2 regions of the Micrococcus sp. MS-ASIII-49 genome follow, and region 1 is predicted to be linked to the other one. Evidence: predicted binding sites of a transcription regulator. Region 1 holds the regulator's gene; the other holds the start of a gene.
What was found. Region 1 encodes HspR, which represses chaperone genes until heat shock. Its sites were predicted from a motif close to AAGTTGAGTCNNNNNGACTCAACTT; they were not measured.
Positions count from the first base shown of each region.

Region 1 (3,511 bases):
GCTCGAGGCGCACCCGGAGTTCGAGAACCTCTTCCCCGGGCGCGCCGCGGGCGAGGACTCCCCGCTCACGCGGGTGCGCCGCGAGGGCAGGGAGACCGAGGTGGGTGCCCAGCCGCTGCCCGCGGGCTGGGAGCGCGCGGCCGAGGAGGAGCGGCCGCTGCGGGCCGGCCTGGGTGAGGCGCGGGCCGGCGCGGCAGCCGCGGACCCCGTGGACCACGAGGGCGGCTGGGCGCCCCGGTTCGAGGGTCGACCGATCACGAGCTTCGAGGCGAAGTCCCAGCGGGCCGGGCGTCTCGTGTTCGACCTGGCGTACCGCCGCCGCTGAGCACGGGGCCCGACGGGACGGCTCAGGCCGGGGCGACCGGCCCGGCCGGGTCGGCGCCGTCCGGGACGGGCGGCAGCGGCAGGCCGGCGGTCACCCGCGCGGTCGCCGCGAGCGTCACGGACCCGGCGTCCCGGTAGCCCCTCGGGGCGTCCCCGGGGGCCGTCGGCGACCAGCGGGCCGTGTGGTGGCCGCGGACGGCGGCCCCCGCCAGGCCGGGCCGCGGGGCCACCGGCAGCACGGCGGCGTCCGTCCAGTCCCGACGACGGCCCACCGCACGGCCGACCCGGGCGAGGAGGTCGCCCGGGGCCAGGGCGCGGAACACCCGTCCGGACCGCAGGCCGAGGTGCGCGGCCCGGGCTGCCAGGGCGGCGGGCAGCCCGACCGCGCCCGAGACCACGAGGGCCTCGACGGGACGCTCGGCCGGCCACGGGGCCTCGGCGTCGTCGGGCTGCAGGCCCCGGTCCGCGAGCAGGCGCAGGGCGTGCGCGGCCACGAGCGAGCCGTACGAGTGGGCCTCCACGGCCCCGTGCACGGCGGTCCCGCGGGCGCGCAGGGCCGGGGCGGCGTCGTCGTCCTCCCCCGGCCCGTGGCGCAGGAACTCCCACCAGGCCCGCACATCCGCGGCGAGCATCGCGCCGCCGCGCCGGCCGGGGCCGTCGAGCACCACCCGCCAGGGCGAGGGCGCGGGGTAGCCGAGCCACGCGATGACGACGGGACGGGGTGCGCCGGCGGCACGCTGGGCGGCGGCGAGGTGGGCGGCCTCCCGGGCCGTCCCCCACATGGCCGTCTGGGGGCGGATGCCCATGCCGGAGACGAGCCAGGTCAGGTGGGTGGCGGTCGCGGGGTCCCCCGCGGCGACCACGGCGCGCGGACCGTCCGGTCCATCGAGGACGTAGTCCAGCAGATGCCGGGCGGGCAGCTGCGGGTCCATGCCCTCCGGCTTGAGGGCGTGGACGATCCCGTCCAGGGCGCTGCGGGCCCGCCGGCCCAGGCCGTCGCGCCGGGCCATGTCGGCGCGCAGCCGCTCCCGGACGCGGGACCGTGCGGCCGCCCCGAACGACGCCCGGCTCAGTCCTGCCCGGGCTGCCACGTGAGCACCCGTCGGGGGACCGCGACGCCGGAGGGCAGCGTCCGCAGGACACCCGGGGAGGCCTGGCCCGCGGCGTCGGCCTCGGTCCGTGCCGCGGCCTGGCGGCGGGCGGCCATCCGGTCGGCGTACCGGGCCGAGACGTCGCCGCCGGAGCCCACGGTGAAGACGCGGGCCAGGCGGGAGGCGTGGTGGAGGCGGTCCACCTGGGCCGACAGTTCGACCACGGTGTCCTGCAGCTGCTCGACCTCGCGCTGCAGCGCGATCACGCGGCGGATGCCCTCCAGCGAGATGCCCTCGCCGCTCAGGGCCTGCACGGTCTGGAGCCGCTCGACGTCGGCCAGGGAGTAGCGGCGGTGCCGTCCGCCCTGGCGGGCGGGGACCACGAGGCCGAGCCGGTCGTACTGGCGCAGGGTCTGCGGGTGCATGCCCGCCATCTCGGCGGCCACGGAGATCACGAAGACGGGGGCGTTCCGGTCAGGACCCCGCTCGCGGCCGCGGTCCGCGCGGGCGGCGCCGTCGCGGGCGCTCACCAGGCGGCCTTCCGGGCCAGCTCCCGCCGCGGATCGTCGCCGGCCAGGGCGGACTGCAGGGCCTCGACGGCGGCGCGGGCGTCGTCGTTGAGCTCGGTGGGCACGGTGACGCGCAGCTCCACGAGCAGGTCACCCGTCCTGTTCCCGCGCTCGACACCGCGGCCCTTCAGGCGCAGCACGCGGCCGGACTGGGAGCCCGCCGGCACCTTCACCTTCACGGGGCGCTCCAGCGTGGGCACCTCGATCGTGGCGCCGAGGGCGGCCTCGGGGAAGGTGACGGGCACGGTGATGCGCAGGTCGTCCCCGTCCCGGTGGAAGAACTCGTGCTCGCGCACGCGCACGGTGACCAGCAGGTCGCCGCGGCCGGCCGCACCGGGCGCGCCCTTGCCGCGGGCACGGACCTTCTGGCCGTCACGGATGCCCTTCGGGATCTTCACCTCGATCGTCTCGCCGTCCGGGGCGCGCAGGGACACCGTGGTGCCCTGGATCGAGCCGCGGAAGGAGATCGTGGTGGTGGCGGTGCGGTCCGCGCCCTTCGTGGGGCGCGGCCGCGCGTAGCCGGCGTCGCCGAAGCCGCCGGGGCCGAAGCCGCCGGTCTGGCCTGCGGCGCCGCCGAACATCCCGCTGAACAGGTCCGACAGGTCGGGCCCGGACTGCGTGGTGCGGGGGCCGCCCCCGCCGCCGAACATGCCGCCGAAGACGTCCTCGAAGCCGCCGCCGTCGGCACCGCCCGGGGCGGAGAACCGGGCGCCGCCGCCCATCGCGCGGATCGCGTCGTACTCCTGGCGCTCCTGGGGGTCGCTCAGGACGGCGTACGCCTCCGAGATCTCCTTGAACTTCTTCTCGGCCGCCTCATCCCCGGGGTTCTGGTCCGGGTGGTGGGTGCGGGCGAGCTTGCGGTAGGCCTTCTTCACATCCGCATCGGAGGCGTCCTTGGACACCCCCAGGGTCGCGTAGAAGTCCTTGTCCATCCAATCCTGCGAGGCCATGGTGCCTCCTCTCGTGTGTATCGGTCAGGGGGTCGGCCGGCGGCGGGGTGGGCCGCCGGCCGACGGGGTCACTCGTCTCCGGCGGAGACCATCACCTGGGCGGCGCGCAGCACGCGGCCGTCCCGGAGGTAGCCGTTGCGGAAGACCTGGACCACGTGGTCCGCGGGCACCTCTGCGTGCGGCTGGCGCATCACGGCCTCGTGCACGGCCGGGTCGAACTCGACGCCGGCCAGGGCCTCCTGGTCGTGACGCTCGAGGCCGAGGCCGGCCAGGGCGGTGTCGAGCTTGGTCGCGATGGCGGCGAACGGACCGTCCGTCAGGTCGCCGGCGGCGCGGGCGGCGTCGATGTCGTCGAGCACCGGCAGCAGCGCGGTGACGGCCTTGAGCACGCCGGCGTCCCTGGCCAGGTCGCGGTCGCGGTCCACGCGGCGCTTGTAGTTCACGTACTCGGCCTGCAGACGGCGCAGGTCGGTCTCGAGCTCGGCCTCGCGATCCGAGGCCGCGGGCTGCGGCGCCTCGGCCCCGGCCTCGTCGAGGATGCGCTCGGCCTGGGCGAGGGCGTCGCCGTCCTCGGCCT
Region 1 covers NZ_JXSP01000035.1:21,211-24,721, reverse strand. Annotated here, with positions in the region: gene trmB (tRNA (guanosine(46)-N7)-methyltransferase TrmB) at 1-325, shown strand, start outside; gene SJ20_RS02585 (alpha/beta hydrolase) at 348-1,415, opposite strand; gene SJ20_RS02580 (heat shock protein transcriptional repressor HspR) at 1,394-1,945, opposite strand; gene SJ20_RS02575 (DnaJ C-terminal domain-containing protein) at 1,942-2,934, opposite strand; gene SJ20_RS02570 (nucleotide exchange factor GrpE) at 3,003-3,511, opposite strand, start outside.

Region 2 (3,511 bases), on a different contig from region 1:
CAACGGCTGGGGCGCCGAGCACACCCTGCCCCTGGTGAAGAAGCTCGAGAACAACCGGGCCGAGGGCGATCACCACGGCCACGACGGTCCCGTCGAGCTGATGGACGTGCCCGCCGACGACCCGACCGGTGTCGCCCTGCTCGAGGCCGCCGCCCAGGCCGGCATCCCGACGACGACGTTCAACACCGGCGAGACCGTCGTGAAGGGAGCCAACTGGTTCCAGATCAACCGCAAGCAGGACGGCACCCGCGCGTCGTCGTCGGTGTCCTATCTCCACCCGATCCTCGACCGCGAGAACCTGGACATCCTCACGGACCACTGGGTGAGCGAGGTGCTCTTCGACGAGGACCGCCGCGCCTACGGCGTCCGTCACGTCGCGGACCGGCACGGCCGGCAGGCCGAGATCCACGCCCGCGCCGAGGTCATCCTCTCCGCCGGGGCGATCAACACGCCCAAGCTGCTGATGCTCTCCGGGATCGGCCCGGCCGAGCACCTGGCCGAGCACGGCCTCGACGTGCGCGTGGACGCCCCCGGCGTCGGCTCCAACCTGCAGGACCACCCCGAGGCGGTCATCTCCTGGGAGTCCAAGCAGCCCATGTACCGCGACGCCACGCAGTACTGGGAGATCGGGATCTTCTCGCCCACCAAGGAGGGGCTGGACCGCCCCGACCTGATGATGCACTACGGCTCCGTGCCGTTCGACATGCACACCTACCGGCAGGGGTACCCGACGGCGGACGAGACGTTCTGCCTGACCCCCAACGTCACCCACGCCAAGTCCCGCGGCACCGTGCGCCTGCGCTCCAACGACTACCGGGACAAGCCGGCCGTGGACCCGCGCTACTTCACCGACCCGGAGGGCCATGACATGGCCGTCGCGGTGGCCGGCATCCGGCTGGCCCGAGAGATCGTCTCCCAGCCGGCCATGGCGGCGTGGGCGGGGCGCGAACTGGCCCCGGGCGTGGACGTGCAGACGGACGAGGAGATCGCCGACTACGTGCGCCGCACCCACAACACCGTGTACCACCCGGTGGGCTCGGTGCGCATGGGCGCCGACGACGACGCCATGAGCCCCCTGGACGCCCGCCTGCGCGTCAAGGGCGTGACGGGGCTGCGCGTGGCCGATGCCTCCGTGATGCCCGAGCACGTGACCGTGAACCCCAACATCACGTGCTTCATGATCGGTGAGAAGGCGGCGCAGCTGATCCTGGCCGATCGCGCCTGACCACCACGCAGATGCGGCGGGCCCCCGGTAGGGGCCCGCCGCATCTGCGTTCGGGGGACGGGCAGCGCGCCGGTCGCGCCGGCCGCGCGGCTCCGTCAGAGGGCGATCACTCGCCGGAGGCCTCGGCGGTCTCGCCCTCCACAGTCTGCGCGGCCGCGGGGGCGGCGCCGCCGTGGGTGACGGAGATCTTGCGGGGCTTGGCCTGCTCCGCCACCGGGATGGTGAGGGTCAGGACGCCGTCGCTGTAGTCGGCCTGGATGCGGTCGAGGGCCAGGCCCTCGCCCAGGGTGAGCTGGCGGGCGAAGGTGCCGGCGGAGCGCTCACGGGTGAGCCAGCGGCGGTCCTCGCGGGCCGGGTCCTCCTTGCGCTCGGCACGGACGGTGAGCGTGCGTTCCTCCACGTCCACGTCGATGGAGGCCGGGTCGACGCCGGGCAGCTCGACCTCGGCGACGAAGGCGTCGCCCTCGCGGTACAGGTTCATGGGCATGGACGCGGTGCCGGTCGCGCGGGTCGTCAGACCGTTCACCAGGCGCTCCATCTCACGGAAGGGACGCTCCATCTCACGGAACGGATCGATGGGACGGGTCATGTCGGTTCACTCTCCTCGGGAGTCGGGTCGGCGCCGCTGACACCGCGGCGTCTGATCACCACAACAGCACGCCCGGCGAACCTATTCCAGAATTCTGCGTGAACTCCGCTCAACTTTCTGAGGGACAGCCCGCACGCGACGGCGCGGCCCCACCCATGACATCCGTCATGGCGCATTCCTGACGTCTGCCGCTCCCGCGGGGCGCGCCCCGTGGCGAGGCTGGAGCCATGAGCAACGCACCCGCCCTCGCAACCCGGGGACTCACCCGCCGCTTCGGACCGGTCCGGGCCGTGGACGGCGTGGACCTCACCGTCCCCGTCGGCGAAGTCCTCGCCCTCCTCGGGCCCAACGGCGCCGGCAAGACCACGCTGCTGGACATGGCCCTGGGCTTCAGCCCGCCCTCGGACGGCACGGTCCGCGTCCTCGGCTCCGACCCCGTCGCCGCCGTCCGCCAGGGCCGGGTGGGCGCGGTGCTGCAGACGGGCGGCCTGCTGGAGGACCTGAGCGTCCGCGAGACCGTGGCCATGGTGGCCGGCTGCCACCGCCGCCACATCGGCGTGCCCGCCGCCCTCGAGCGCGCCGACCTCACCGGGCTGGCCGGCCGCCGTGTGAAGAAGTGCTCCGGAGGCGAGCGCCAGCGGCTGCGCTTCGCCCTGGCCCTGCTCACCGACCCCGAGCTGCTGATCCTGGACGAGCCCACCGCGGGCATGGACGTCCGCGCCCGCCACGACTTCTGGGACACCATGCACGCCGAGGCGGACCGGGGCCGCACGATCGTGTTCGCCACCCACTTCCTCCCCGAGGCCGAGGACTTCGCGGACCGGATCGTCCTGATGCGCGAGGGCCGGATCCACGCGGACGGCACGCCCGCCGAGCTCGCCACCGGCGGGTCCGTCACTCTCACGGGCCGCTGGGTCGGCGGCGGAGACGATCCGGACGCGCCCGCCCGCCTCGCCGCCGCCCTGGACCTGCCGCAGGACGCCGTCCAGCTCGAACCACAGCACCTCTCCCCCGGCCGCCTGCGCGTGCGCGTCCCCGCCGGGGGCTCGGTCACCGGCGACGACGTCGCCCGCCACCTGCTGAACGAGCGCCTCGTCGAGGACCTGGCGATCACCCACGCCTCCCTCGACGACGTGTTCCTCTCCCTGACCGACGCCGGCCAGCCGACACCCTCCGAGCCGCAGGAGTCCCTCGCATGAGCACGACCACCACCGCCCCCGGCCGCCTGTTCGGCTACGCACGCCGCGAGTTCGTCCGCAACGTGCGGATGATCGAGGGCTCGTTCTTCATCGTCGTCCTCCCCGTGGCGCTCTACCTCATGTTCGGCGCGCTCTCCGATTGGGGAGACCTCCCCGTCGGCCACGGGAACGTGTCCGCGTACACCATGACCGGCATGACCGTGTACGGGGCGGTCATGGCCACCACGTCGATCGCCGGCTCGGCCGCCGTCGAGCGCCAGTCCGGCTGGGGCCGCCAGCTCTCCCTGACCGCACTCACCCCGGGCGCCTACCTCGCCGGCAAGTGCCTCGTGGCCCTAGCCATGGCCGCCCTGCCCGTGCTCGCCGTGCTCGCCGCGGGCGCGCTCACGGGCGCCGAGCTCATCGGCCCGCTGCGCTGGCTCACGACGGGCGCCCTCGCCCTGGTGTCCTCGCTGCCGTTCGCGCTGTTCGGCCTGGCGGCCGCCCTGCTCTTCCGTT
Region 2 covers NZ_JXSP01000050.1:14,028-17,538, forward strand. Annotated here, with positions in the region: gene SJ20_RS03670 (GMC family oxidoreductase) at 1-1,225, shown strand, start outside; gene SJ20_RS03675 (Hsp20/alpha crystallin family protein) at 1,332-1,814, opposite strand; gene SJ20_RS03680 (ABC transporter ATP-binding protein) at 2,042-3,013, shown strand; gene SJ20_RS03685 (ABC transporter permease) at 3,010-3,511, shown strand, end outside.
Region 2: a site for HspR is predicted at 1,906-1,930, ahead of SJ20_RS03675 (Hsp20/alpha crystallin family protein). Genes of this name have one in related genera too.